DNA from 3 places in the Pradoshia sp. TA40_28 genome. Region 1 is predicted to be linked to each of the others. Evidence: predicted binding sites of a transcription regulator. Region 1 holds the regulator's gene; each other region holds the start of a gene.
What was found. Region 1 encodes CtsR, which represses protease genes until heat stress. Its sites were predicted from a motif close to ATGGTCAATAAAGGTCAAACA; they were not measured.

Region 1 (10,559 bases):
CCTTACAAGCAGAGGGTCGGCGGTTCGATCCCGTCATCCTCCACCATTATTGTGAGCCATTAGCTCAGTCGGTAGAGCATCTGACTTTTAATCAGAGGGTCGAAGGTTCGAGTCCTTCATGGCTCATTTTTTTTATATAGAAGCGAGTGAGCAGGAACATAACCTCGTTGGCATAAGTTCCATTCACTGGTTTGCTTATATTTTGCGGAAGTAGTTCAGTGGTAGAACATCACCTTGCCAAGGTGGGGGTCGCGGGTTCGAATCCCGTCTTCCGCTCCAATGCCAAGTTATATGCCGGGGTGGCGGAATTGGCAGACGCACAGGACTTAAAATCCTGCGGTAGGTGACTACCGTGCCGGTTCGAGACCGGCCCTCGGCACTCTTATATGCGCCCGTAGCTCAATTGGATAGAGCGTTTGACTACGGATCAAAAGGTTAGGGGTTCGACTCCTCTCGGGCGCGCCATTTATCGGGAAGTAGCTCAGCTTGGTAGAGCACTTGGTTTGGGACCAAGGGGTCGCAGGTTCGAATCCTGTCTTCCCGACCATTTGAAAAATATGGGGCCTTAGCTCAGCTGGGAGAGCGCCTGCTTTGCACGCAGGAGGTCAGCGGTTCGATCCCGCTAGGCTCCACCATAGTCCGGTAATGATGGCGAAGAGGCCACACCCGTTCCCATTCCGAACACGGAAGTTAAGCTCTTCAGCGCCGATGGTAGTTGGGACGCGAGTCCCTGTGAGAGTAGGACGTTGCCGGGCAGCCAAAACCAGTTCAAATTGAACTGGTTTTTTTGTTTTTTCAGGGAATATCCCCCAATTATCAGGGATTTTAAGGGTTTTAAAAAAGGAAATTTGGGTAGAATTGAAGTATTGGTTATTTGATAAAAGAGGACATACCCTATACATATAATAAGTTAGGTTAAAGTATAAAGATTGCCAAATTGAGGATGCTTTTGTATAATTATAGTCAAATATAGTCAAAGTCAAAGCGCTGAGAGGGGGAGCCTTTATGAAAAACATTTCCGATATTATTGAAAATTATTTAAAGAGCGTTCTAGATTTAAGCGAGAAAGAATTAGTTGAGATAAAAAGAAGTGAAATTGCTGATAAATTTCAATGCGTCCCCTCTCAAATTAATTATGTCATCAATACACGTTTTACAATTGAAAGAGGTTATCTCGTAGAAAGTAAACGGGGTGGCGGAGGTTACATTCGTATAATGCGGGTACAATCTCATGATAGAGCACATTTAATAGAACAAATCAGTAATTTGGTTGGGCAGCGTATTTCTCAAAGTAATTCAGAAGATTTAATTGCACGATTAGTTGAGGAAGAAATTATCTCTGTACGAGAAGCAAAAATAATGATGAGTGTAATGGACCGCTCTGTCCTTCATTATGATTTGCCTGAAAGAGATGAACTGCGCGCAAGGATATTAAAAGCCATGTTTATGACATTAAGATATAAGTGATTTGTTATGGAGAGGGTGAGAATCATGCTTTGTCAGGAATGTAATGAAAGACCAGCTACGATGAAGGTAAGCAAAATCATCAACGGCAAACAAACAGAAGTAAACCTTTGTGAATATTGCGCTGAAGAAAAAGGTGATTTCTTTATGCTTCATGATAGTGGCAATATATCATTCAATAATCTATTAGCTGGATTATTAAATATGGGATTAAGTATGAAATCGGCTAATTCAAAATCATCTTTTAGTAATGAAGATCAATTGACATGTCCCAATTGTGGATTAACCTATCGTGAATTTGTTAACATCGGAAGGTTTGGATGTTCGGAATGTTATAAGACATTTACTCCATATTTAGAATCAGTCTTAAAAAAACTTCATGGTGGTAATGTTCATCATAATGGAAAAATCCCTAAAAGAGCTGGCGGAACTTTACATATAAGAAAACGAATTAATGAGCTGAAGGCTAAAATTAATGGCCATGTAGAGGCAGAGGAATTTGAAAAGGCAGCGGAAATCCGTGATCAGATTAGGTTACTGGAGAAAGAAATAGAAGCCTCTCAAGAAGGGGGCGAGCATAGATGACCATTGAACACTTTATGGAACATGCAATCAGCTCATGGATGAACCAGGAAGGACCAGAAAGTGATATAGTTTTAAGCTCTAGGGTCCGATTAGCCAGAAATGTGAAAGACATTGCATTTCCAACCGTTTTTTCACAGGAAGATGCTAAAAGATTGCTAAAAAAAGTAGAAGATCGTATTAGTGGTCAGTATCTTTCAGGTTTAGGACATCTTGAAATGGTAAAAATGGAAAATCTACAGCCATTAGATAAACAAGTGCTGGTAGAGAAGCACTTAATAAGCCCTCTGTTGGCAAAACATAAAGATGTTGGAGCCTGCCTTATATCAGAAAATGAGGAAGTAAGCATAATGATCAATGAAGAAGATCATATACGGATTCAATGCTTATTCCCCGGTTTGCAAATTGCCGAAGCTCTCGAAGTAGCAAGCCGCATTGATGATTGGGTGGAAAGTGAATTGGATTATGCATTCGATGAGAAAGTTGGATACTTAACAAGCTGTCCGACGAATGTCGGGACAGGATTAAGAGCTTCGGTTATGGTGCATTTACCGGGAATTGTTTTAACAAGACAGATAGATAGGGTTGTATCAGCTATTAATCAATTGGGGTTGGTTGTCCGCGGTATTTATGGTGAGGGCAGTGAGGCACTGGGAAATATATTTCAAATTTCTAATCAAATGACGCTCGGAAAGACCGAGGAAGACATCGTTGATGATTTGACCAGTGTAGTTGGTCAGATTATTATGCAGGAAAAAGCGGCAAGGGACACATTAGTACAATCATCAAACATACAATTGGAAGATAGGGTTTTCCGTTCACTTGGTATACTCTCTCATGCAAGAATTATTGAGTCCAAAGAGGCGGCAAAATGTTTATCTGATGTCAGATTAGGCATTGATTTAGGGTACATCCCGAACATAACAAAACATATATTAAATGAATTAATGATTGTTACACAGCCTGGATTCCTTCAGCGTTATGCAGGAGGAGAGTTGAATCCAAAAAATAGAGATATTCGAAGGGCTACTTTAATCAGAGAAAGACTGAGGATGGAAGATAAAGCACAAGAAGAATAGGAGGAACATATAATGATGTTTGGTCGATTTACGGAAAGAGCTCAAAAAGTATTGGCACTTGCCCAGGAAGAGGCAATTAGACTTGGACATAATAATATTGGCACTGAACATATCCTGCTTGGTTTAGTAAGAGAAGGTGACGGGATTGCTGCTAAAGCTCTCTATGCTCTTGGGTTAAGTCCTGAAAAAATTCAGGAAGAGGTTGAAAACCTGATAGGTAAAGGGTCTGAGACTGTACAAACAATTCATTATACTCCTCGTGCAAAAAAAGTAATTGAATTGTCTATGGATGAAGCAAGAAAGCTGGGACATTCCTATGTGGGTACTGAGCATGTTTTATTAGGATTAATCCGTGAAGGTGAAGGTGTAGCAGCCCGTGTTCTGAATAACCTGGGTGTAAGCCTTAATAAAGCAAGGCAACAGGTATTGCAACTGTTGGGAAGTAATGAAGCAGGTATTCATCAGGGGGGCTCATCTTCTGCAGCAAGTACCCCTACTTTAGATAGCCTTGCTCGTGATCTGACTGCGATTGCCAGAGAAGGAAGTCTGGATCCCGTCATAGGGCGTGGCAAAGAAATACAACGGGTCATTGAGGTTTTAAGCCGCCGTACTAAAAACAACCCTGTGCTTATCGGTGAACCGGGAGTAGGTAAAACAGCGATTGCTGAAGGGCTTGCTCAACAGATTGTAAATAATGAGGTTCCTGAAATCCTTCGTGATAAAAGAGTTATGACGCTCGATATGGGTACCGTGGTTGCTGGAACAAAGTATCGAGGCGAATTTGAAGATCGTCTTAAAAAAGTAATGGATGAAATTCGTGCTGCCGGCAATGTAATCCTGTTTATTGATGAGCTTCATACATTAATTGGTGCAGGGGGAGCAGAAGGGGCAATTGATGCTTCAAATATTCTGAAACCATCCTTGGCAAGAGGGGAATTACAATGTATAGGTGCTACTACACTTGATGAGTATCGAAAATATATTGAAAAAGATGCCGCTCTTGAAAGACGCTTCCAACCAATTCAGGTGGATGAGCCAACGATTGAGGAATCCATTCAAATACTTAAAGGTTTACGCGATCGCTATGAAGCCCATCACAGAGTTTCCATTACAGACGAAGCAATTGATGCGGCAGTTAAGCTTTCCGACAGGTATATTGCTGATCGATTCTTGCCGGATAAGGCGATTGATTTAATTGATGAATCTGGTTCTAAGGTAAGACTTCGTTCCTATACAACTCCGCCAAATTTAAAAGAGCTTGAAGTTCGTTTGGAAGAGGCGCGCAAAGAGAAAGATGCGGCTGTTCAAAGCCAGGAATTTGAAAAAGCTGCATCATTACGAGATATCGAACAAAAATTGCGCGAAGAACTTGAGAATACAAAACGAGATTGGAAAGAAAAGCAAGGAAAAGAAAACAGCGAAGTGACAGTAGAGGATATAGCGCATGTTGTATCCAGCTGGACTGGTATTCCGGTTACGAAACTTGCACAAACTGAGTCTGATAAACTTTTGAACATGGAGGAAATTCTCCATAACCGTGTAATTGGCCAAGAAGAGGCAGTTAAAGCCATTTCTAAGGCTGTGCGTAGAGCAAGAGCAGGTCTGAAAGATCCTAAACGTCCAATCGGGTCCTTTATCTTCCTTGGGCCTACTGGGGTTGGTAAAACAGAGTTAGCAAGAGCGCTGGCCGAATCTATGTTTGGCGATGAGGATGCCATGATCAGGATTGATATGTCTGAATATATGGAGAAACATTCAACTTCACGCCTTGTTGGATCCCCTCCAGGATATGTCGGTTATGAAGAAGGCGGGCAATTGACAGAAAAAGTTCGTCGTAAGCCATATTCCGTTGTGCTTCTTGACGAAATTGAAAAGGCACATCCAGATGTCTTTAATATCTTGCTACAAGTGTTGGAAGATGGCCGTTTGACAGACTCAAAAGGAAGGACAGTTGACTTCCGAAACACTATTCTGATTTTGACTTCCAATGTTGGAGCACATAGTTTGAAGAAGAACAGATATGTTGGATTCAATATGCAGGACCAAGGCCAGGTAATGGAAGAATTGAAACGTGCCTTCCGTCCTGAATTCCTTAATAGAATTGATGAAATCATTGTATTCCATTCCTTGGAAAAAGAACATTTGAAATCAATTGTAACATTGCTGGGTGACCAATTGATTAAACGCTTGGCTGAGCAGGATATTATTCTTGAACTGACTGAAGCGGCGAAAGGAAAAATTGTAGAGGAAGGCTATGATCCCGATTATGGAGCACGTCCTTTGAGAAGATCTATCCAAAAACATGTTGAAGATTTCTTATCAGAAGAGCTGTTGAGAGGAAAGATTGAAAAAGGTAAGAAAATAGTAATCGATGTGGTTGATGGAGAGTTTAAAGCCATTACAGAGGATCAAGTAATAGCTGGTAAGTAACAATATCGGAAGAGGGCACTGCCATAGGGTTGTGCCCTTTCCTTGCAGGTAGCTATAAAAAACATGATAATGACAAATAATTAGAATAAGAAAGACGATATAATCCGTAAAATAAAAGAGTAAATAAAAGTAGAGTATAATTTATTCTCCAGGAGAGGATTAATAGGAATATGGCAAAGAAGAAAACAAAATTTATCTGTCAAAGTTGCGGATATGAATCTGCAAAATGGATGGGGAAATGCCCTGGTTGTAATGAGTGGAACACTATGACAGAAGAAGTTGAAATAACAGCTAATAAAAATCAAAGACGTACAGCCTTTACCCATTCAGACCAGGCGATGACAAAACCGACCTCTATTACTTCTATAGGTACGGAACAGGAACCACGCGTATTGACAGACTCGAATGAACTCAATCGAGTGCTTGGTGGGGGGATTGTCCCAGGATCCCTTTTATTGATAGGTGGAGATCCGGGTATTGGGAAATCCACTTTATTACTGCAAGTTTCATCACAATTGGCGAATAATAATCATGATGTCTTGTACATATCTGGTGAGGAATCAGTTAAGCAAACAAAATTGAGAGCTGTCAGGCTTGGAGTGTCTTCAGAACATCTCTATGTCTATTCCGAGACGGATATGGGGATGATTGAACATGCTATCAATGAATTGAATCCTAATTTTGTGATCATAGACTCTATTCAAACGGTATTTCATCCAGATGTAACTTCTGCTCCAGGTAGTGTATCACAAGTTCGGGAATGTACGGCTGAATTGATGAGATTGGCTAAGACAAAAGGAATTGCGATTTTTATTGTAGGCCATGTAACAAAAGAGGGGAATATTGCCGGTCCCAGATTGTTGGAACATATGGTGGATACGGTGCTCTACTTTGAAGGGGAACGCCATCATACATATCGAATATTAAGGGCAGTTAAAAATAGATTTGGATCTACAAATGAGATGGGCATATTTGAGATGAAGGAAGAGGGACTGGAAGAAGTATTAAACCCTTCTGAAATATTCCTTGAAGAGCGCTCCCAGGGGGCAGCGGGTTCAACTGTCGTAGCCTCTATGGAAGGAACAAGACCTATATTGGTAGAGATACAAGCCCTTATATCCCCATCTATTTTTCCAAATCCAAGAAGGATGTCAACGGGAATTGACCATAATCGAGTCTCTTTATTGATGGCTGTGTTAGAGAAAAGAGTCGGCCTCTTACTTCAAAATCAAGACGCCTACCTGAAGGTTACGGGTGGTGTAAAGCTTGGAGAGCCTGCTGTAGATCTAGCTATTATTGTTAGTATAGCTTCAGGTTTTAGAGATGTACCTACAAGGGCAACAGATTGTATTGTAGGAGAGGTTGGATTAACAGGTGAAGTAAGAAGGGTATCCCGTATTGAACAAAGAGTAAAAGAAGCAGAAAAACTTGGTTTTGAACGAATTATAGTCCCTGCTAATAATTTGGGTGGATGGACTCCACCGTCAGGAATCAAAGTAATTGGAGTAAGTTCGGTTAGTGAAGCGTTAAAATATGCACTAGGGGGTTAAGTTTAATGGACAAAAAGGCAGCGGAAAGAGCCAAGGCGCAAATTATTCAGTTGGTATCTCCGGGCACACCATTAAGGGAAGGTCTTAATAATGTTCTGCGTGCGAATACTGGCGGTTTAATAGTGGTTGGTTACAACGATAAAGTCAAAACCCTGGTAGATGGAGGCTTTAAAATCGGCTGCCCTTTTTCCCCCAGTTATTTATATGAACTAGCAAAAATGGACGGGGCCATTATTCTTAATGAGAAAGTGGATACCATCATGCTGGCCAATGCACATCTCGTCCCAGACAAAACGATACCATCAATGGAAACCGGGATGAGACACCGGACGGCTGAGAGAATAGCCAAAGAGACAAAGGCGTTAGTTATTGCCATTTCACAACGGAGAAATATTATTACACTCTACCAAGGTAATCTTCGATATGTACTGCGGGAATTATCGGTTATATTGACGAAAGCAAATCAAGCGATGCAAACGCTTGAGAGATATCGCTCTGTTTTACAGGAAAGCATCAATAATTTAAGTAAGCTGGAATTCGAAGAGATGGTAACATATGCGGATATTCTCTATGTGATGCAGAGGCTTATAATGGTGATGAGAATTAAAACCGAGCTTCTGACCTATATGAATGAATTAGGGGTGGAAGGAAGGCTGTTGCGTTTGCAATTACATGAAATGCTGCATCTGGTAGAGCAGGAAGTTATGCTTGTATTAAAGGACTATATTATCGATTCTGAAGGACTAAAACCCGAAGAGGTTTTTCAATCATTTATTGATTTATCCTATTCAGAGTCTGTAGAGGATACAGCCATTATGAAAACCCTTGGATACACAGGCTTTGTACCAATAGAACAAATTGTATCTCCCTGTGGCTATCGGGCGCTTCATAAGATCCCAAGATTGCCATTCAGCATAATTCATAATTTGGTTAAGAGGTTTGGGAAGTTATCTAACTTGTTAAATGCAAGCGTAGAGGATTTAGATGAAGTAGAGGGTATTGGAGAGGTAAGAGCGAAAAAAATCCACCAAGGGCTTAGACATATAAAAAGAGAAATTGGTCATCAAAGCTTATAAAATGAATTTCTGCCAGTTCTGACATTTATCTGACGCATAACAAGGGTATAATAGGAAATAAGATGACCAAATTTTGTTACAGGGCAATTACAACTTCTTTACAGCAAATTAATTAATCGCTAAAAACTATTAATGCTTGAAAGTCCTCGTTTATAATATTTAATGGGAGGTGAAAGAATGTTAAAAAGAATTATACAACTGTGTTTCTTAATTGTAGGAGGAGCTATAGGAATAATCGTATTACCAGATCTATTTTCATTAATAACTGATAATTCATTTATTACTAATACCATCTTTACTGGTCTCGCAGGTGCAATTATTTTTTATATCATTACTTTCTGGATGGTTGATCATGTAGTACATTTTGTTAAATGGGTGGAAGAACAGTTAATTATTGCTCCCATCACTGATATCATATTTGGAAGTATGGGGCTTTTGCTTGGACTTCTAATGGCATTCCTAATTGGTCTTCCGCTGAATTCAATTCAGGTGCCAATCATTAACACAGTGGCTCCAATTCTATTGACATTGATTTTTGGTTATTTAGGCTTTCAGGTAGGTTTTAAAAAGCGAGATGAGTTAACCAGCCTTGTGACAACTTCAGTTAAAACAAAGAAAAAAGGTGCAGGTCCAGATAGCGATACAGAGACACCTCACCCAAATATAAAAAGAAAAGTTCTCGATACAAGTGTAATTATCGATGGACGTATTGCAGATATTTGTAAAACTGGATTTTTAGAAGGACCGATTGTAATTCCGCAATTTGTTCTTGGTGAACTTCAGCATATTGCCGATTCTTCCGATGCATTGAAGAGAACAAGAGGACGAAGAGGTTTGGATATTCTTAATAGAATTCAAAAAGAGCTTCCAATTGAAGTTGAAATGTATGAAGGTGACTTCGAAGACACACCGGAAGTAGATAGTAAATTGGTTAAGTTAGCTAAATTATTAGACGGAATTGTTGTAACCAATGATTTTAATTTAAATAAAGTATGTGAATTTCAAAATGTACAGGTACTAAATATTAATGAACTAGCCAATGCAGTCAAGCCAGTTGTCATTCCAGGCGAAGAAATGCACGTACAGGTTATAAAAGATGGTAAAGAACAAAATCAGGGCGTTGCGTATCTTGATGATGGAACGATGATCGTTGTAGAGGAAGGCAGAAATTATATTGGCAAAAAGATTCAGGTAATCGTTACTTCCGTATTACAAACCTCTGCCGGACGGATGATATTTGCAAAACCCAAATTGATAGAAAAAGCGCTATAAAAAGAATTACGAGTTAAAAATGCTTTTTGACAGTAGGAATGCAACATTCTTTAATGACGCACTTACAAGTTTATAAAAGAAGCGCCAATGGCAATTTGTACAGCCAATGTGTGACGGACGAAACGAGATGTAATTGATATTATAGGAGTATACAATGGATTATGAAGTGATTATCCCTGCTGCAGGGCAAGGAAAGAGAATGCAGGCAAATAAGAATAAGCTATGGATTGAATTGAAGAACAAGCCAATCATAGCTCATACCTTGAGTGTGTTTGGTACAGATAAGCATTGTAAGCAAATTATTTTGCCAATCAATCCAGCGGAAAAAGAGGAATTCGATAAACTGATTCATACGTTATCACTTCCGATTCCTGTCATATTAACGAGTGGTGGCAGTGAGAGACAATACAGCGTCCATAACGGATTGGATCTCTTAAGCGGAAAGACAGATATTGTTCTTGTGCATGATGGAGCAAGACCGTTTATTAACCATTCTATAATAAAAAAATTAATAGCTGATGCGAAGCGATACGGAGGAAGCGTATTGGCAGTACCTGTTAAGGATACGATTAAACAGGCTAAAGACAATCTTGTTGAGAAAACAATTGATCGATCAAGCTTGTGGGCGATTCAAACCCCGCAAGCTTTTCGTGTGTCCCTTTTAAAGGAAGCGCATGAAGCGGCAGTGGCAGCGGAATATCTCGGGACAGATGACGCGAGTCTTGTTGAGCAAATCGGAAAAAGGGTAGCCATTACTGAAGGAAATTACGATAATATCAAAATCACTACACCAGAGGATTTATATTTCGCTGAAGCCATACTGGAGAAAATCAAAAAAAGGAGTTCACTATGATTAGAATAGGACAGGGATTTGATGTACATCAATTAGTAGAAGGACGCCCATTAATTATTGGGGGTATTACCATTCCCCATGAAAAGGGGTTACTTGGACATTCTGATGCAGATGTTTTGCTCCATACCGTAGCAGATGCGTGTTTAGGGGCCGTGGCAGAGGGTGACATCGGGAAGCACTTCCCAGATACAGACCCATCGTTTAAAGATGCTGATTCGAAAAAGCTTTTAGCCCACGTTTGGAAGTTAGTAAA
Region 2 (10,559 bases), on a different contig from region 1:
AAAGGATTCTCTGAAAACCCAATGTTCGGAATGGCAGAAGGTATGCAACTTGATACGGTGGCAGGCATGTCTGATGATGTGTTTACTGAAAAGTTAATGTATGCGATTAACAAAGAATTAACTCAAATTAAAAAAGGGTAATAGGAGAACGTGGAAATAGCGATCCAGGAGGATACCAGGGTCGCTATCTTTCCTATATTCAAGTCAGAAAAGAAGGTGCACGTATTGAAATCAATCATGTTATTTGGTGAAATGCTGCTGCGTTTAACACCAACAAACCATCAAATGTTAATACAGGCGAGTCAACTGGATATGATGTACGGTGGTTCTGAAGCTAATATTGCTGTTGCACTCAGCAATTGGGGCGAAAAAACTTCCTATGTTACATGTCTTCCTGATAATAATATCGGGCTTGCTGCTGTCATGCAGTTAAGGAAATTCGGCGTAAATACTGACCATATTGTTCACAAAGGTAAAAAAATGGGCTTATATTTTGTTGAACAAGGTCATTCTATCAGACCAACAGAAGTCACGTATGACCGCCAAAATTCAGCATTTGTCGAAGCCCAGCCAAGTGATTATGAACTTGAATCTATGCTTAATGATGCTAAATGGCTCCATGTCAGCGGAATTAGCTTAGGCGCCAGTAAACAGGCACGAGAAACGACGATGCAACTCGTCAAGCTTGCTAAAGATAAGGGGATAAAAATTAGTTTTGATTTTAACTACCGTGCAAAATTATGGTCTTTAGAAGAAGCCAGAGAAGCTTATATTGAAATTCTTCCTTATATTGATGTAATTATTGGTAGTTATCTGGACGTTTTAACAATCCGGCAGGAAAAACGTGAAGTTACCACATTTGAAGAAAAAATCGCTTTACTAAAAGAGTTCCAAAAAGAATATAATTTCGATCAAATTTATACAACTGAAAGAACAATGCTAGGTAATAATGTACAGGAATTACGTTGTGCCGTTATAACTGAATCAGAGCATTTCACATCTGGGCCGGTAAAAGTAAATGTTCTTGAACGTATTGGTACCGGTGATTCCTTTGTAGCCGGCGTATTATATGGCATCAACAATCAATACAGTCCTCAAGAAGCAATAAATTTTGCTTTATCATCTTTTGCCTTAAAACATACCATCATCGGCGATTTCCAAATTGCCAGTAAAACGGATGTTCAACAATTTGATGTTGAAAATGAAAAAGTGGTTATCAAACGCTAGAATCTGTCCGCAATTTTTTGCAGGTGCTAATATATATGGCACCTGCTTTTCATTTCCTTCCTTTTTTCCTTCATTTAATCTTCCTTTTAATCTACTAATCTTGAAAAACAAGTTTGAAGATGGCCCAATTATGGAGATAGGTATATAAACGTAAAAAACAACTAATATTGTTTTACAGAAAGTGAGTCGAGTAACCATGCCATCTGAAGTTTTAACAACTGATTTTTATATATTATTAGCATCCACTCTCTTGATCCTCGGAATTCTGTCTACCAAATTCTCAGCTAAATTAGGAGTCCCCTCCCTTGTCTTTTTTATAATGGTCGGAATGATCATGGGAAATGACACTTTCGGCATAATTGAGTTTAATAATGCCGGTTTAGCCCAAACGATTGGTGTAGTTGCCTTGATTATTATTTTGTTCGAAGGTGGAATACAAACTAAATGGAAATCATTACGCCCGGTTATTCTCCCTTCCCTTTCACTTGCAACCGTTGGTGTTTTAATCACCTCTGCCATTGTTACGGTAGCAGCCCATTATATTCTGAATATTGATTGGCTGATAGCTATGTTATTCGGAGCAATCGTTGGATCAACGGATGCAGCAGCAGTCTTTGCAGTACTAAAAGGCCAAAATATCCAAGACCATTCTGGGAAAACACTCGAGGCTGAATCGGGTGCCAATGATCCAATGGCAATCTTTTTAACCGTATCCTGTATTGAAATGATTACCTCATCTGAAGCGACTGTAGGTAACCTGATTGGATCTTTTATTCTCCAAATGGGACTTGGTTTACTACTTGGATGGATATTTGGGAAAATTGCGGTCGCAGTACTTAATCGAATCAACTTAGAATCAACGGGTCTCTATCCTGTTTTTGCGGTAACTTTTGCCTTATTGACTTATGGAATTACGGCTCATCTAAACGGAAGTGGATTACTCGCCGTCTATGTAATGGCAATCATTATCGGAAACTCAGAAGTTGCTTATGAAAAAGCAACCCAATTCTTCGCTGAAGGACTTGCCTGGGTGATGCAAATCTTAATGTTCATTATATTAGGCTTATTAGTCAATTCAGATGATTTATTTACTTTTGAAATCATTTTTAAAGGCCTCTTGCTTTCCGCAATTTTAATTCTGATTGCGAGGCCGGCAGCTGTATTTCTATCTACTATTAAAATGAATTTCAAATTTAAAGAGAAAGTATTTTTATCCTGGGCTGGCTTAAAAGGATCCGTACCAATTGTCCTTGCTACATTTCCCCTGCTAGCTAATATCGGGGATAGTCATTTAATCTTTAATGTAGTCTTTTTCATTGTATTAACGAGCTGTTTAATACAAGGAGCCTCTATTTCTTTTGTCGCAGATAAACTTGGATTAGCTGGTCCTGCTAGTGAAACCCCTATGCATTCACTCGAAATTGTCTCACTCGGTAAAGCCAATGCTGAAATGGTCGAATATCAAATGAAGCCAGGTGCCTTATTGATTGGAAAAACATTAAATGAAATACCATTCCCGGACAATACTTTAGTTAATGCTATCATTCGAGATGACAAATTGGTTACTCCTACAGGAGATACCATTATAGAAGAAGGAGATTTCCTTTATGTATTGACACCAAAAACGAAAAAGCGGAGTGTAAAACAATTACTGCAAAAGAAGCATAATCAGAAGAAACAAGATGCAAACTCCACGAATGTAGAACTATAAAGTCTACTAATTGACGTAATTAAATGATACAGATTGATAAATTCTGAATTACGTACAAAAAGCCTCCTACCACTTTGGCAGGAGGCTTCTTTATTAAACAGTCATTACTTTAATCTGATTGTCCATAACTTCTGCTTTAAATGTCTTTTTATCTGGGTGATCGAACACACAATCTGCTATTCCATCCTCAAGTTGTTCCTGTATGACCCTTCTTAAAGGACGTGCACCAAAGGCAGGATTATATCCCAGCTCAGCCAGCTTCTCTTTTACTTCATCTGTAACAGTCAGTTCTAAACCTTCATGATCAAGCATTTCATATAACTCAGCAAGCATAATATCTACAATCTCAAATAAGTTTTCTTTCGTTAATGATTTAAACTCAATGATACTATCGAAACGGTTTAAGAATTCAGGCTTGAAGTAGCTACCTAGAGATTGAAGAATGGAAACTTCCTCCTCTACTCCTCCTGCACCAAAGCCCACTTTCTTAACTTTCTCACCGACTCCTGCATTACTTGTCATGATAATAACGGTGTCTTTAAAATTGACTGTGCGCCCCTGACTATCCGTTAAACGTCCATCTTCAAGGATTTGCAAGAACATATGCATAACATCCGGATGAGCTTTTTCAATTTCATCGAGTAGAATAATGGAATATGGTTTACGACGAACCTTCTCCGTTAATTGACCAGCTTCTTCATGTCCAACATATCCTGGAGGTGAACCAATTAATTTGGACACACTGTGTTTCTCCATATATTCACTCATATCTAAACGAATCATGGAATCTTTTGTGCCAAACAATTCTTCTGCCAGTGCTTTGGATAGCTCAGTCTTCCCAACACCAGTCGGGCCGACAAATAAGAATGAACCAATTGGACGATTTTTAGCTTTTAAGCCGGCACGGCTACGACGAACAGCTTTAGCCACTTTTTTAACGGCTTCATCCTGGCCGATTACTTTGTTGGTAAGCTCCTCTTGAAGCTTATTCATACGAACGGCTTCATCCTCTTGCAATTTACCGACTGGGATACCTGTTTTTTGTTCAATGATGTGCTGAATATCATGAACAGTTACTTTCGGTTTCTCACCAGTACCTGTTTTTAGCATGTTCTCCAGTTTTTCTTCTTCATCACGAAGTTTTGCTGCCTGTTCATATGCTTCTGCTTTTAGGGCCTGTTCTTTTTCTTTATAAATTTGTGTTAATCTTTCTTTTATTGCTTCTTCACCGTGATTTTCAATAGTCAGGTTCAATCTTGCCCCGGCCTCATCCATTAAATCAATGGCTTTATCCGGCAAGAAACGATCCTGAATATAACGGTGTGAAAGTTCAACTGCCGCTTCCAATACCTCATCACTATATTCAACAGAATGGTAGGATTCATATCGATCCTTTAATCCTTTTAGGATTTCCAAAGCTTGCTCAGTAGTTGGTTCATTTACCATCACCGGTTGGAAACGTCTTTCCAGAGCTCCATCTTTTTCGATTTGGCGATATTCGTTTAACGTTGTCGCACCCACTAATTGTAGTTCTCCACGGGCAAGAGCCGGTTTCAGAATATTCCCCGCATCCATAGACCCCTCGGCGGAGCCTGCTCCTACAAGCTGGTGAATTTCATCAATAAATAAGATAACATTTTTTCTCGCCTGCAATTCACCAATAAGCTGCTTCATACGTTCTTCAAATTGACCGCGGATACCCGTATTGGATACTAAAGAAGCTACATCAAGAAGATAGACTTCTTTATCTTTCAGTTTAAGCGGCACATTGCCTTCTCCAATTCTAAGGGCAAGTCCTTCGGCAATCGCTGTTTTACCAACACCAGGCTCACCAATCAGGACTGGGTTGTTTTTAGTACGTCTATTTAAAATCTCAATCACACGTTTTACTTCTTCTTCACGTCCGATAACTGGATCAATTAAACCAGCTCTTGCATTATGAGTTAAGTTACGGCCATATTGATCAAGTAATCCTCCGCCATGAGACTGCTGTGTCTGTGTTTTGACTTGTTTTTGATTAGTCGGATCCATTGAGCCTGGCATTCCTGACATAAATGAATCTCCATTGTTTTGTTTAAAAAATGAATCAAGTGAAAAAGGACTGAATGAATTGAAATTCATTCCACTCATTTGAGCTCCTAATTTATTGCGTTCTTCTTTATAGCATGAAGAGCACAAATGATGATTTTCCTGATGTCCATTCACCCTTACTTGCATCTGAACAGTTGCTTGGTTTTGATGGCATTTCTCACATAACATATGTGACTCCTCCTTTATTTTATCCAAGTTAAGTTTTCTAAATTCAATTTAAAATTGGTCAATTTGACTTTGACTATCTTTGACCTTAATACTATTATACTCTGACCTTTTTTGACTTTCAACTATTTTATACCCATTTGTCTATTTTTTATTCCATAAAATAAGGAAGCGGCATTTTAACCGCTTCCTTGATTGAAACCTTTTTAATTTGTAACCGCTTCTTTTACCTCATCATATCGTAAGGTTGCCTGGGCAGCTGCCAGCCTTGCCAATGGAACACGATATGGCGAACAGCTTACATAATCCAAACCGACTTTATAACAGAAGTCAATTGATATTTTTTCTCCACCATGCTCTCCGCAGATACCTGTTTTCAAATCCGGTTTTGTTTGTCGACCTAATTTTACGCCCATTTCAACCAGCTTTCCTACCCCATCCTGGTCAAGGACGGCAAAAGGATTTTCTGGTAGAACTTTATCTTCTATATACGTTTGTAAAAACTTCCCTTCTGCATCGTCCCGGCTGTATCCAAACGTTGTTTGGGTTAGATCATTGGTACCAAACGAAAAGAAATCAGCTTCTTCGGCAATTTGATCAGCTGTAAGGGCAGCCCTTGGGATTTCAATCATGGTGCCAATTGTGTACGTGAATGTTTTATTCGTTTCTTCCTCTACCTGAACCGCAGTATCAATCACCAGTTGACGCATTTGTTTTAACTCATTCACATGGCCAACAAGCGGGATCATGATTTCAGGTTTAACCGGGATACCTCGGTCCATTAAGTTAGCTATTGCATAAAAAATGGCTTTTGCCTGCATTCCGTATATTTCAGGATGAATCATTCCTAAACGGCAGCCGCGGTGTCCTAGCATCGGGTTGAACTCATCCAGTTGTCGAACTTTTTTTAACAATTGCTCTTTTTCAACTAACTCCTTGGAATCAGGATCTGTGATTTGAAGCTTTGTCACATCAATCAGTAATTCTTCTTTATCTGGTAAAAATTCATGCAGTGGCGGATCTAACAAGCGAATGGTTACCGGATTTCCTTGCATAGCCTCAAAAATCCCTTCAAAATCTCCTTGTTGCATTGGTAACAAATGCTCTAATGCCTTATTTCTTTCACTGATTGATTCAGCAAGAATCATTTGTTGAACAAATGGAACACGTTTAGCATCCATGAACATATGCTCAGTTCTGCATAAGCCTATCCCGCCAGCTCCAAATTCAAGAGCCTTTCTTGCATCTTCGGGATTATCTGCATTTGCACGCACTCCAAGTTTTCGTGCTTCGTCTGCCCATGATAATAACGTACGAAATTCATCCGATAATTCCGGATCAATCATCGGAATTTCTCCGAGCATAATTTCGCCGGTAGAACCATCTATTGTAATTGTTTCACGATGTTTAACAATTGTTTCACCAACACTGAATTGCTGCACTTTCAGATCAATCTTTAAAGGCTCACAGCCGCATATACACGGTTTCCCCATCCCTCTGGCAACCACTGCAGCATGGCTGGTCATTCCGCCGCGGCTTGTGACAATTCCCTGAGAAGCGACAATTCCATGGATATCATCAGGTGTTGTTTCAGGTCGAACCAAAATAACTTTTTGCCCATCATTTGCTAAGCTTTCCGCTTCGTTGGCATCAAAAACAACCTGACCTGTAGCAGCTCCCGGTGATGCCGGAAGACCTTTAGCCAAATGATTTCGTTCATACATGTCATCTATTCGAGAATGAAGCAGTTGATCTAATTGCTCTGGATCCACTCTCAACAACGCTGTCTTCTTATCAATAATTTGTTCATGCACCATTTCTACCGCAATTCTGATCGCTGCTTGTGCTGTCCGTTTACCGGATCTTGTTTGAAGGATATATAATTGGCTTCTTTCCACCGTAAACTCTATATCTTGCATATCCAAATAGTGTTTTTCAAGTTGCTTGCATGTATTCACAAATTGTTCATAAACTTCGGGCATTTCTCTTGCTAAAGTATGTATAGGCTGTGGAGTTCTGATTCCAGCAACAACATCTTCTCCCTGGGCATTAATTAAATATTCCCCGTATAAAACATGCTCTCCAGTTGAAGGGTTTCTTGTAAAGGCAACTCCGGTACCGGAATCTTCACCCATATTGCCAAAAACCATGCTTTGAATATTAACAGCCGTTCCTAAATGTCCTGGAATTTTATTAAGACGTCTGTACACTTTTGCACGCTGATTATTCCAGGAATCAAATACCGCTTTTACAGCTAAAAACAATTGCTCACGCGGGTCTTCAGGAAAACTTTGCTTCGTATGCTTCTTAACTATATTTTTATAACCTTCTATAACGGTCATCCAGTCCTCGGCTGTTAATTCAGGATCATTTTGATATCCCTTTTGTTCACGTACATCCTCAAGCAATTGCTCAAAATAAAATCCGTCCACTCCCAAAACAACATCGCTGAACATTTGGATGAAGCGGCGATAGGAGTCATACGCAAAACGTGGATTTCCTGTTAACTCAGCCATACCAATAACTGTTTGATCATTCATTCCAAGATTTAAAACAGTATCCATCATACCCGGCATTGAAAAAACGGATCCTGATCTGACAGAAACTAAGAGTGGATTGCTTGGATCGCCAAGTTTTTTACCAGTATTCTGTTCAAGGCTATGGAGCGCCTCGAGAATTTGTTGTTCCATCTCTTCAGTAATTTGTTTTTCATGTTCATAGTAAGAGTTACATGCTTCAGTGCTAATGGTGAATCCAAAAGGTACTGGGAGGCCAATATTCGTCATTTCAGCTAAATTGGCACCCTTTCCACCCAGTAATTCCTTCATATTACTATTTCCCTCATTAAAAAGATAAACGTATTTAGTCATCACGCATAGCTCCTCTCACCTTTTAAAATATCCAGAATAATACTCGCAGTTTCTTCAATAGCTTTATTGGAAACATTTATGATTGGACAGCCGACTCTTTTCATAATCTTTTCAGCATAATCCAATTCCTCTAATATCCGCTCGTAACTGGCATAGGTAGACTGAGAGGTTAACCCGAGCGATTTTAATCTTTCTTTTCGAATAGCGTTTAACTGATCTGGTGTAATAATCAGACCGACACATTTACTTCTCTTAATTTTAAATAACTCATCAGGCGGTGAAACTTCCGGAACTAACGGCACATTTGCGACCTTATATCCTTTATGCGCTAAATACATGGATAATGGTGTTTTTGAAGTTCTTGATACTCCTATTAACACAATATCTGCATTTAAAAGACCTCTTGGATCTTTGCCATCATCGTACTTGACGGCAAATTCAACAGCTTCCACTTTTCGGAAATAGTCCTCATCCAATTGTCTTGTTAGACCCGATCGATGGGTGGCCTGTTTATGGAATTTTTCTTCAAATGCATTTAATAAAGGAGATAACAGATCAACGGCTACCACATTCACCTCTTTAGCTCGTAAATCCAAATACTCTTTTAATGCAGGAATCACAAGTGTGTAAGCAATAATGGAAGAATGTTGTTTTGCCAAATTGATAATCTCATCAATATCTTCTTCACTTTTAACATATGAATTTCTTCTAATTTCTACTTGTCCTCCATTAAACTGTGTAGCAACCGCTTTTACTACAAATTCTGCTGTTTCTCCAACAGAGTCAGAAATGACATATACGATTTCCATGGTATCCATCGGCCCACTCCTTCTATAATCCAATTAATGATGTAAATTATAAAATTATCTAATCAATAACTTTTCGTTCCTCTTCCACTAAATACCCATCTTTTGGATTATAACAATTTAATAGTATCACCAATTATGTAAAAATAAAACAATTATGCCATACTTTTTATTAAATAGTATATCACAATTAATTTCCCTTCTACTATTCAGTGAATAATTTACATATATCTTAATTTTAAGTAAAATTTTAAAAATAATCTATACAATTCACTCCATAATAGTACAATAAAGTTAAAGGAGAAATGGAGGTATCTATGAACGTCTCAACAAAACGGATGATTGTGATATCCTTTGATTGCTTATCTGCATTAGATTTACCAAAATTAAAAACCCTTTCCCATTTTAGTCAAATACTAAAGTCAGGCTCTTATGCACCTCATGTCAAAACCATTTACCCATCATTAACCTACCCTTGTCATACATCCATCATCACAGGTAATTACCCAAAAAGACACAGAATTATAAACAATACACATCTGCAGCCAGGTTGGAAGTCCCCTGATTGGTATTGGTATAGATCCTCTATTGAAGGAACGACCCTTTATGATCAGGCCAAAAAGGCTAACCTAACAACAGCTTCCCTGTTATGGCCTGTCACTGGCCGCGCAGACATAGATTACAATCTGCCTGAAATCTTTCCAAACAGGGTCTGGCAAACTCAAATACTTGTATCCCTTTTCAGCGGCACCCCTGCCTATCAATGGAAGTTGAATAGGAAGTTCGGCCATCTCAGACAAGGATTAAGCCAACCACATTTGGATAACTTTGTACTGGTCTCGGCTTTAGAAACGATTAAATCAATGCAACCAAATTTACTGCTCATCCATTTCACTGATTTGGATTCAAAAAGACATGACCATGGATTTTACTCCAGAGAAGCAGAAGATGCACTAACCAGGCACAATAATCGTCTTGGTCAAATTATAAACACATTAAAAGTGAATCATCTTTATGAAGAAACGACACTAATTCTATTGGGGGATCACAGCGCATTAGACGAGAATAAAGCGATCAAGCTTAATACTTTGTTCAGACAAAAGAATCTGATCCATATTAACCGTAAAGGAAAATTAGTGAATTGGTCGGCTTATTGTAAATCCTGCGATGGATCGGCATATATTTACTTAAAAGCAAAAAAAGACAAAGTTACTTATGAACGGGTGCGGTCACTATTATTTAAATTAATGGAGAACGAGGACAACGGAATAGAACAAATCTTGACTGGTTCCGAAGCAGAAGAAATGGGGGCTGATCCTAACTGCTCTTTTATGCTCGAAGCAAGTAAGGGTTTTTATTTCACGGAATCACATGAGGGCGCTTTTATCAAAGAAATAAGTGCGGAAGATACGAGGAGTGAACCGAAATATACATTGGCAACACATGGATATTCTCCTCAAAAGCCAGATTACACCACTATTTTTATAGCAGCCGGTAAAGGAATTCAAAGCGGACAGATTATAGCGGATATGAAGCTTGTTGACATCGGTCCTACATTAGCCAAATTAATGGGACTGAACTTGGGCGATACAGATGGAAAAGTGATTGAAGCATTTATTCAGTCTAATGAAAAAAGGAGGTAAGAAATGAGTTCACTGACAAAACAGGAAAAGAGTTGGGCTTTATATG
Region 3 (10,559 bases), on a different contig from region 1:
AATTACCGCATCCACCGGCATTAAGAAATTAACACCTTTTTCTTTTGCTTTATCCATGAAGGACTTAGCTAATTCAATCTTATCTTCTTCTAATAAAGATTGGCCAATTTCATTACCTTTAGCTTTGATGAACGTATAAGCAAGTCCACCGCCAATGATTAGGTTGTCCACTTTATCAAGAAGATTATCGATTACACCTATTTTATCTTTTACTTTAGCTCCGCCAATGATCGCTGTGAATGGACGTTCCGGATTAGAAAGAGCTTTTCCAAGCACTTCTAATTCTTTTTCCATTAGCAAACCAGCTACAGCAGGAATATGTTTCGCGATTCCTTCTGTGGAAGCATGTGCACGGTGAGCTGCACCGAATGCATCATTAACGTATACATCTGCAAGATCAGCAAATGCTTTTGCTAATTCTGCATCGTTCTTTTCTTCACCAGGATAGAAACGTACGTTTTCTAGAAGAAGTACATCGCCATCTTTCATCTGCCCGATTTCAGCTTGTACTGCTTCTCCGTATGCTTCGTCTGTTTTCTTAACATCTTTGCCTAGCAATTCGCTTAAACGTGCAGCAACTGGAGTTAAGCGTAACTCTTCTTTTACTGCACCTTTAGGACGGCCCAAATGGCTCGCAAGAATTACTTTTGCGCCTTTTTCAACTAGGAGTTGAATTGTCGGTAAAGCTGCACGAATTCTTGTGTCATCTGTTACTTTGCCATCTTGCATTGGTACGTTGAAGTCAACGCGGCAAAATACTTTTTTTCCTTGTACATCAATGTCTTTAATCGATTTTTTGTTCACTTAAATGAACCTCCTTTAAAATAAGGGACCAGCTAAAGACTTAATCAGGTCTGCCCAAACTCTGATTAATTGCCGTTAAAATAAAAACAAGAGGAAAGGGGAATCTTCCCCTCTCCCCCTGAAACACATTCATTATACCGTTAAAATCAGTTTCTCACTACTAAAGAATTAAAGACCTTTTTTAGCAATGTAAGCTGCAAGATCAACTACACGGTTGGAGTAACCAGTTTCGTTATCGTACCAAGAAAGTACTTTAACCATGTTGCCTTCCATAACCATTGTAGAAAGAGCATCAATAGTAGAAGATTGAGTAGTTCCATTGTAGTCACGAGATACTAATGGAAGTTCGCTGTACTCAAGAATTCCTTTTAATTCACCTTCAGCAGCTGCTTTCAATGCTGCATTGATTTCTTCTGCAGTTGCTTCTTTTTCTAATTCAGCAACAAGGTCAACAACAGAAACGTTTGGAGTTGGCACACGCATAGCCATACCGTTCAATTTACCTTTCAATTCAGGTAATACTAGAGCAACAGCTTTAGCAGCACCAGTAGTTGTAGGGATCATGCTTTCAGCAGCAGCACGAGCACGACGGTAGTCTTTGTGTGGCAAGTCTAAGATTTGTTGGTCATTTGTGTAAGAATGAATTGTAGTCATCATTCCGCGTTTGATACCGAAGTTATCGTTCAATACTTTTGCAAATGGAGCCAAGCAGTTTGTAGTACAAGATGCATTAGAAATTACATCATGGTTAGCTGCGTCATATTTATCTTCGTTAACACCCATAACGATTGTGATATCTTCATCAGATGCAGGTGCAGAAATGATAACTTTTTTAGCGCCAGCTTCAAGGTGTTTTGCAGCATCTGCGCGTTTAGTGAAACGTCCAGTAGATTCTACAACGATATCTACTCCAAGATCTCCCCAACCAAGTTGAGCTGGATCTCTTTCAGCAAGAACTTTTACACGTTGTCCAGCAACTACTAAGTAGTCTCCGTCAACTGTTACATCTTGATCTAAAGTTCCATGAACTGAATCATATTTTAAAAGATGCGCAAGCATTTTTGCATCAGTTAAATCGTTAACTGCTACAACTTCTACTTCCGGATTATTTAACGCCGCACGGAATACGATACGTCCAATTCTACCAAAACCATTAATACCTAATTTTACTGCCATTAGAAGGTTCCTCCTTTTGGAATCTTAGAAATAGATTTTAAATTATATTCAAAAGGGTGTTATCCCTTAAGTAACTGAATTGCTGCACCTTCATCCGTAATTAAAATCGGTTTTTTAGGTGCCATTTTAATATAGGCTTTTATCGCCTTTGCTTTTGAGGCTCCTCCGGCAACCGCGATAACATGTTCCGCATTAACCAGATCATCTAATTGAAGGCCGATTGTATGGACTTTCTGTATTATGTTGCCATTTTCATCGTAATAATATCCAAATGCTTCTCCAATTGCTTTTTTATTTGTTAATTCCTGGAGACTATCATCGGATGATTTCCTTCTTTCGGCCATTGTTTTGGCCTCTCCTATACCATGAAGAACAATATTGGCTGATTCCAACAGTTCCAATACTTCATGTATAGCAGGTTCACTGGTTAGCGTATTGTACGCTGTTTCGCTAAGATTGTCCGGTACATACAGGACACGATATCGTGAATGCATCTTTTCAGCCATTTGTTCACATACTGTGTTGGCTTGATACTGCACACCTTTACCAAGACCACCTCTCGCTGGTACAAACAAAATATCATCCACATTAGGAAGTTCGGATACACTCGGCAACATTCTGCCTATTGCAGCCATTGTTGTTCCACCTGTCACAGCAATGATATTTTTACCCGTTAGAAGACTTTTCATACGCGATGCACCTGCACGTCCAAGTTCATCTATAACCCACGGGGAGTGATCGCTATCACCGTTAACGATGATGATTTTCTCTAAATTAAGCTTTTCCTGTAAAAGGCGCTCCATATCATCTATACCCGATAATTGCCTTATTACACCACCAAGATGATCCAGAATCTCTTCACCTTCTTTTGTAACCGTCATTCCTGAGCTTGCAATAAGGATAAGTTTTTGATCTTTCAAAAATTCTACCTCGCTGCGCAAAGTACGCTCTGTGATGTTTAGCGTCAGCGATAAACTGCGTCTGCCAACCGGTTGTAAGGTGCGAATAGTCCTTAGGATGTTGTATCTTTTTTGCATGACCTCAAATATATCCGGAATTAATTTCTTCTGTAAATGGAGCATTCCATCCATACCCTTCAAACTCCTTTAATATACATTGGTCATTTTATGTCCTAGCGAGACATTTGGTGTCCCTGATTATGTAAAAAAATAGCTCCTGATGTAATTCCATTCTATCAGGAGTTTCGAATAGTTGCAAGAATGTAAATGTGAACATCACGTTAAATAGCAACGAATCTCATCTAGATTTACATGACCGTATTGAATAACTTGACCATTTATCTCGACTACAGGGATCATAAGCCCATATTGTTCCAATAACTTATCATTGGAATAGATATCGACTTCCAGAAGAGTAAACGTTATTTCTCTCTGCAGGAGCTTTAAAAGATCCTTTGCCTCTTCACATAACGGGCAATTCTTTTTTGTATAGAAATGAATGATTGGTACACTCACTTTTCTTCCCCCTGCTCCTTCTAGTATCTACCTATTAAATTAATTTATTCACTAAAGCTCATAACGTTTTCGTTTTGAGGAGGACGGAATAGGAAGCTGATTGAGATATATTGCGATTGTCCTTCTTGAGATAAATATCCCAAAAGATTGTAGCAGCTGCTTTGCAATAGACTGATCCTGCTCTGCTTTTATTTGTCGTATCCCACCTTCAAAAAACTCTACAATCCACTTATATTAATAGTAGTAAACAGAAAGTCTCAGAGCAAGAAAAAAGAGGGGTTTTTGCAAATTATTGAAGAAACAACAGCAGATTTGAGTTAAACAATAAAAAAAGTCCCTATGCTGACTTCTTCTCGAGCATAGGGACTTCTTATCTAGTAATTATATACGCCCTCGGAGGGAATCGAACCCCCATCGTAAGAACCGGAATCTTATGTTCTATCCATTAAACTACGAGGGCAAATGTTAGCCTACAAATTTATATTATAAGGAAGGGAAAGTCTTTTTGCAAGAACTATTCCTTAGGTTTACAAGCCTTTATGTTGGGTAAGATGGATATCAGGGATTATTTTACTTCTATACATAAATCAATCAACTGCTGTTCTTCATTCAAACTGTGTCCTTAACCCCTATAAATGAGACATCAGCCATGGCGAAAAAACATATAGTAAATGTAAGCGTCTTTTGTTTGACCTTTATTGACCATAAAGTGTATGATAAAGTCAAAGCTAAATGTGTTAATTATTTTTTTTACATATAAGGAGGAGAAATAAATGAATTTAATTCCTACAGTTATTGAACAAACAAATCGTGGGGAGCGCGCATACGACATTTATTCCCGTTTGTTAAAGGATCGTATCATTATGCTTGGAAGTGCTATTGACGACAATGTTGCAAACTCCATCGTTGCTCAATTATTATTCCTTGAAACTGAAAATCCTGAGAAAGATATTTATCTTTATATCAACAGCCCAGGTGGAAGTATTACAGCAGGTATGGCAATCTACGATACAATGCAATACATCAAGCCAAAAGTTTCAACTATTTGTATCGGAATGGCTGCATCCATGGGCGCCTTCCTTCTTGCAGCAGGTGAAAAAGGTAAACGTTTTGCCTTACCAAACAGCGAAGTCATGATTCACCAACCTCTTGGTGGAGCACAAGGACAAGCAACTGAGATTGAAATTGCTGCAAAACGCATTCTCTTTATGCGTGAACGCTTAAATAAAATCTTAGCTGAACGTACTGGCCAAGATCTTGAAACCATCGCCCGCGATACAGAGCGTGATAACTTTATGACAGCTGAGCGTGCCCTTGAGTATGGTTTAGTTGATAAAATCATCACTCGCAATGTAACTGAAGAAAACAAAAAATAATCATAACCCGAAGAGCTGTCGATCTAATCGGCAGCTTTTTTATTTGCCCTAAAAGATTAGCTATCATACTTTTTCTTTGTCTATGAAGAGAAACGAATTCTTTCACCCTTTTATTTCCATTCAAAGTCGTGTATTTATTTTAGTTCTCTAATTGTTTATCACTTTACCAAAGTAAAGGTTTGATGTTAAGATAATGTCATTAAATTAATTAGATAAGAGCTTATATAGGTGATCCGAACTGTGTATGCATGACCAGCAACCGATTAGCTACCCTTCATACAATATAGATAAATTGGGTATAGGTTTATAACAGGATCCTGTTTTTTCAACGGTTTGCATGGTTTATCCTATCTTGAAAACAAAGGAGTCATTCATCATGAATAATAAAAAATGGGGATTTTGGATCTTAACCATGTTTGTAGTAGGCAACATGGTCGGTGGAGGAATATTTATGCTGCCGGCGAACCTGGCTGGTGTTTCAAGTCCTATTGGAGCCACTATGGCATGGATCTTAACAGGAGCAGGGGTCTTAATGATTGCTCTTGTATTTGGAAACTTGGCTGTAAGAAAACCCGAATTAAAAACAGGACCACAAAGCTATGCACAAGCTATGTTTAGCTCACCTAAGAAAGGTAAAATTGCTGGTTACAGTATTGCCTGGGGGTATTGGGCTGCTAACTGGGCTGCCACGGCATCAGTTATCATTTCTTTCGCCGGATATTTATCTACTTTCTTCCCAATCATGCAGAGCCAGTACATCCTATTTTCAAGCGGCAATTTTGATCTGGAACTAGGCAAATTTTTAAATTTTGCTGTTTGTACAGTTATGCTATGGGGAATTCACTTTATTTTATGCAAAAGCTTCGATAGTGCAGGAAAAATGAATTTGATGGCAACCATCGCAAAAGTACTCGGATTTGCCCTCTTTATTGTCGTAACAATATTTATCTTCGATTCTGCTAATTTGATGAACGGTAAAGATTTTATAGATGCTTCCGGCACGTCCTATTCATTAGGTGGACAAATCAATAATGCAGCCATTGCCACTCTTTGGGCCTTTATCGGAGTTGAAGCAGCTGTTATGTTATCGAATCGGGCAAAGTCTCAGGCGGATGTTAAAAAAGCAACCATTACTGGCCTGATTATCGCTATTGCCATTTATATTGGTATAACACTGTTAACAATGGGGGCACTATCACAAGAAGAATTGCTACAATCACAAAAACCACTTGTTGATGCTCTTCAGGCGGCAATTGGTTCAAGTGGCGCTTATATCCTAGGTTTCCTAGCATTGATTTCATTATTTGGTTCAACGGTCGGATGGATTGTAGTTAGCTCTGAAGTTCCCTATCAGGCTGCTAAATCGAATCTATTCCCAGCCTTTTTCGGTAAAACCAATAAAAAGGGAAGCCCAGTCAACTCATTGACAATTACGAATCTTTTAACTCAATTCTTTCTATTTTCCACTATATCAGGGACAATTATGGAAGCCTACGATTTTGCAATGGTCGTTGCTACATTAGCGTATCTGATCCCGTATTTTGTTAGTGTAGTTTATCAACTAAAATTAATTTTCACCGGGGAAACCTACATTGGGATGAAAAGATCTCGGATTGTAGATGGCATCATTTCTACTTTGGCTCTTGTTTATACAATATGGGTTATTAAAACTGGTACAGCAGATTTGAAAACTTTCTCTCTCGGAATCGGATTATTTGTCCTTGGACTTGTTCTCTATCCAATCCTGATGAAAAACAAGAAACCAAAAGAATTAGCTAGAAGTTTGACAGAAGATAGATAATCATAAGACGAAGCCACTCTTTCAAAAGGGTGGTTTTTTTATGCCAAATTACCCACTTCCCTTTCCCCAACCTCCTTCTATTCTACCATTTTTAATTATTAAAGAGGTTTTTTATAAAATATTCAGAATATATAGAATGTTAACTAAAATTATGAGGAGGAAACCATTTGAGGGGAAAATCAATTTTGGCATCAGCCTTTGCTGCTGCTTTAACATTCAGTGCCTTTGCACCAGCCACTTCTGCCCACCAAATTTCGACAACAAGTAAACATGCAATTGACGCCAATCAAAATCATTCAGTTACCTATACAGGAAGCTCTTTTGATTTAAGTATTGCTAATGAAGAACGATTAATTAAAATGCTTAAAAAGGAAGGTACCATCAAGAAAAATGCAACGGATAAAGAAGCACAGGCACAGTTGAAAAAGTACTTAAAGAAAAAAGAAGAAAATGCTAAAAAGGACTCATCAAAAAAATTCGATAAGCAAATGAAAGAGTTACAGAAGAAGTGGAACAAAAAGAAAAAAGGTAAAAAACCGGGTAAAGGCACCAATCCTAACGATAAGGTTGTTCAACCCGTTAAAGAAGAGAAATATAGAGGCTCTGTAGTAAAAGATAAAGTTTTAGTCCTAATGATTGAATTCCCTGATTATAATGGTGACAATGTTAGACCAGAAGATACCGATATGTACTATAAAGACTATACGAAGGATCATTATCAACAAATGGTTTTTGGCAAAAAAGGATATAAAGGTCCTAATGGCGAAACCCTAGTTTCCATGAAGCAATATTATGAGCAGCAATCAGGCGGCAGCTATACGGTAGAAGGTGAAGTAGCAGGTTGGTATAAGGCTAAAAAACCTGCCGCTGAGTATGGCGGTAATTATCCCACTCCTGATGGAAATGACAAGGATGCACGTAGCCTTGTAAAGGAAGCACTTGAAGCAGCAGGAAGCGATCCAAATATTGACCTTACTGAATATGACCAGGAAGATCGCTACGATTTGGATGGGGACGGCAATAAACGTGAACCAGATGGTTTAGTCGACCATTTAATGATTGTCCACTCTGCTGTAGGTGAAGAAGCGGGCGGCGGTACACTAGGTGGAGATGCAATCTGGTCCCATCGTTCGAATTTGGGTGCGGTATTCCCAATTGGTAATGGACAAATGTCAGCTTACGATTACACAGTTCAACCAATTGATGGGGCTGCCGGAGTATTCGCCCATGAATATGGCCATGATTTAGGCCTGCCAGATGAATATGATACACAATACTCTGGTTCCGGTGAAGCCATTGGCTATTGGTCAATCATGGCTAGCGGCAGCTGGGCAGGTAAAGTTCCCGGAGGAGAACCAACTGGTTTTAGCCCATACGCTAAAGAATCTCTCCAAAACAGCCTTGGAGGAAACTGGCTGAATTATGAAGAGGTTGATGTGGATGATCTGACTAGACGAGGATCTGAATTCCTTCTCGACCAAGCCAATACAAAGGGAAGAAATCTGGATGCGCTTAAAGTTAATTTGCCACAAAAGAAAACCACAGTAAATACTCCTTATAGCGGGAAGTATGAATATCATAGCGGAAAAGGTAATAACCTAAATAACTCTTTGGTTACTTCTCTTGATCTAACAAATAAGTCATCCGCCCAATTATCTTTCAAGACATGGTACCAAATTGAACAAGATTGGGACTATGCGTCTGTTCAAGTACGTGAACAGGGGCAAACAAATTGGACAGGAATACAAGGTAATTTAACCACTACTACCAATCCTAACAAACAAAATCCTGGTAATGGGATAACCGGGGAATCTAACGGCTGGGTGGATGGTACATTTGATTTAACTGCCTATGCCGGCAAGAAAATCGAATTACGCTTTAATTACTGGACGGATGTAGCTGCTATTGAACAAGGCTTTTATGTAGACGATATCACGGTTACTGCAGATGGTCAGGAACTTGTAAAAGATAATGCAGATACTTCAACCTCAGCCTTTACATTGGATGGCTTCACAAAGAATGAAGGCTTTTACACAAGCGATCAATACTATTTGGCAGAATGGCGAAATCATCAGGGAGTTGATTTGGGACTTGCTCATATCAAACGCGGAGCCAGTCTAATGAAATATGATGGTGGATTAGTCGTTTGGTATGTGGATGACAGCTATTCAGATAACTGGACAGGCAGTCACCCAGGCGAAGGCTTCCTGGGAGTAGTCGATGCTGACCAAGGAACATTAAAATGGAGTGACAAATCCTTAGCTGCAACTCGATATCAAATTCATGATGCTGCATTTAGATTAGATAAAACAGATAAAATGTATCTGGATTATAAGAGCATAAGTGGGTTAACATTGGCCGATTACGATACGAAGCCATATACAGTATTCGATGACAGCAGGGATTATTCAAACCCGGGCAAACCGGATGCAGGCCGCAACATTCCTGAATTTGGCGTGAAAATCAAGTTGACGGGACAAAGTAAGGATCGTACTGTTGGCAAAATTGTAATAAGTAAATAAACACAAAAAAGAGACGGCTTATAAAAGTGCCGTCTCTTTTCTATTGAGAATCATGGTTCGGTTTTTGGATGTATGATTAATTTGTGTCTGTCATGAATGCTTCTAAAACCTGTACTGCCTCTTCTTCATCTTGGCCATCTGCTGATAGGGTTACTGTCTTGCCCGAATTGATTGCCAAGCTCATTAACCCCATAATACTTTTTACATTGACCTTTTTTTCTGCATCAATGATATAGATATCAGATGAAAAACGATTTGCCTCTTGAACAAACTGGGCAGCCGGACGTGCCTGTAAACCTGTTTTTAACTGGACAGTTACTTCTTTTTCAACCACAACCATTTCCTCCCCATATTAAGTTATTTATATTAAAATAAAACACTTATTTAGATTCACCGGCTCGCAGTCTTTCTGCGATTTCATCAATTTTGCGAAGACGATGATTAATACCTGATTTACTTATTTTATCACTGGAGACCATTTCTCCGAGTTCTTTTAAGGTTACATCCTGATATTCGACCCGGAGCCTCGCAATTTCACGTAATTTATCAGGCAAAATATCAAGACCTACCGTATTTTCTATATATCGTATATTTTCAACCTGGCGCAAAGATGCACTGATTGTTTTATTCAAGTTCGCGGTTTCACAATTAACAAGCCGATTAACAGAATTTCGCATATCTCTTACAATACGAATATCCTCAAATTTCAAGAGTGCATTATGCCCTCCAATAATATTCAGGAATTCAGATATTTTCTCTGCTTCCTTCAGATAGGTGATAAATCCCTTTTTTCTTTCAAGCGTTTTGCTTTTTAATCCGAATGAGTTCATTAACTCACACAAAGAATCATTATGCTCTTTATATAAAGACGATATTTCCAAATGATAGGAGGATGTTTCTGGATTATTAACAGATCCACCTGCAAGAAATGCGCCACGTAAATAGGAACGTTTACAACATTTCTTATGAATAAGCTCCTCCGATATATCATGAACAATGTTGAAGCCATTTTCGATGATATTCAAATCCGTAAGTACTTCCTTCGCTTTCTCAGAAAATCGTACAATATAGACATTGTTCTTTTTCAGTTTCATCTTTTTACGAACGAGCAATTCAACCTGGAGGCTATAAAGCTTCTTTAGTAACGTATAGATTCTCCGGGCAATAGCTGCATTTTCTGTTTGAACATCCACAATAAGATGACGATTGGAAAAGGATAAGGATCCGTTCATCCGGATTAGCGCAGATAACTCTGATCGTGCGCAGCAATCTTTAACTTCTAAATTCGTTAGCTCTTTTTTTGTTTCCGACGCAAACGACATCCCTTTTTACACCTCAATCCCTTTACAACTTGCATGTTATTTATTCATATTAACTGCCTGAATACCTTTTTCTTTCAATAAAT

Region 2: a site for CtsR is predicted at 5,296-5,316, ahead of AC58NB_RS08635 (ATP-dependent Clp protease ATP-binding subunit). Genes of this name have one in related genera too.
Region 3: a site for CtsR is predicted at 4,141-4,161, ahead of clpP (ATP-dependent Clp endopeptidase proteolytic subunit ClpP). Genes of this name have one in related genera too.

Annotation. Positions count from the first base shown of each region.
Region 1 covers NZ_JCATZO010000015.1:30-10,588, forward strand. The annotation lists tRNA gene AC58NB_RS15605 (tRNA-Lys) at 54-126, shown strand; tRNA gene AC58NB_RS15610 (tRNA-Gly) at 205-279, shown strand; tRNA gene AC58NB_RS15615 (tRNA-Leu) at 294-379, shown strand; tRNA gene AC58NB_RS15620 (tRNA-Arg) at 389-465, shown strand; tRNA gene AC58NB_RS15625 (tRNA-Pro) at 471-547, shown strand; tRNA gene AC58NB_RS15630 (tRNA-Ala) at 560-635, shown strand; rRNA gene rrf (5S ribosomal RNA) at 639-755, shown strand; gene AC58NB_RS15640 (CtsR family transcriptional regulator) at 1,006-1,467, shown strand; gene mcsA (protein-arginine kinase activator protein McsA) at 1,492-2,049, shown strand; gene mcsB (protein-arginine kinase McsB) at 2,046-3,125, shown strand; gene clpC (ATP-dependent protease ATP-binding subunit ClpC) at 3,138-5,555, shown strand; gene radA (DNA repair protein RadA) at 5,726-7,105, shown strand; gene disA (DNA integrity scanning diadenylate cyclase DisA) at 7,111-8,181, shown strand; gene AC58NB_RS15670 (PIN/TRAM domain-containing protein) at 8,359-9,453, shown strand; gene ispD (2-C-methyl-D-erythritol 4-phosphate cytidylyltransferase) at 9,608-10,306, shown strand; gene ispF (2-C-methyl-D-erythritol 2,4-cyclodiphosphate synthase) at 10,303-10,559, shown strand, end outside.
Region 2 covers NZ_JCATZO010000005.1:168,449-179,007, forward strand. The annotation lists gene AC58NB_RS08620 (glycoside hydrolase family 2 protein) at 1-141, shown strand, start outside; gene AC58NB_RS08625 (PfkB family carbohydrate kinase) at 226-1,227, shown strand; gene AC58NB_RS08630 (potassium/proton antiporter) at 1,424-2,938, shown strand; gene AC58NB_RS08635 (ATP-dependent Clp protease ATP-binding subunit) at 3,032-5,197, opposite strand; gene ppdK (pyruvate, phosphate dikinase) at 5,401-8,064, opposite strand; gene AC58NB_RS08645 (pyruvate, water dikinase regulatory protein) at 8,064-8,882, opposite strand; gene AC58NB_RS08650 (alkaline phosphatase family protein) at 9,188-10,513, shown strand; gene AC58NB_RS08655 (MFS transporter) at 10,517-10,559, shown strand, end outside.
Region 3 covers NZ_JCATZO010000001.1:373,647-384,205, reverse strand. The annotation lists gene AC58NB_RS01750 (phosphoglycerate kinase) at 1-804, opposite strand, end outside; gene gap (type I glyceraldehyde-3-phosphate dehydrogenase) at 973-1,980, opposite strand; gene AC58NB_RS01740 (sugar-binding transcriptional regulator) at 2,040-3,071, opposite strand; gene AC58NB_RS01735 (glutaredoxin family protein) at 3,216-3,455, opposite strand; gene AC58NB_RS01730 (RNA polymerase factor sigma-54) at 3,507-3,623, opposite strand; tRNA gene AC58NB_RS01725 (tRNA-Arg) at 3,844-3,915, opposite strand; gene clpP (ATP-dependent Clp endopeptidase proteolytic subunit ClpP) at 4,229-4,831, shown strand; gene AC58NB_RS01715 (amino acid permease) at 5,208-6,632, shown strand; gene AC58NB_RS01710 (immune inhibitor A domain-containing protein) at 6,800-9,154, shown strand; gene AC58NB_RS01705 (HPr family phosphocarrier protein) at 9,231-9,488, opposite strand; gene whiA (DNA-binding protein WhiA) at 9,535-10,476, opposite strand; gene AC58NB_RS01695 (gluconeogenesis factor YvcK family protein) at 10,513-10,559, opposite strand, start outside.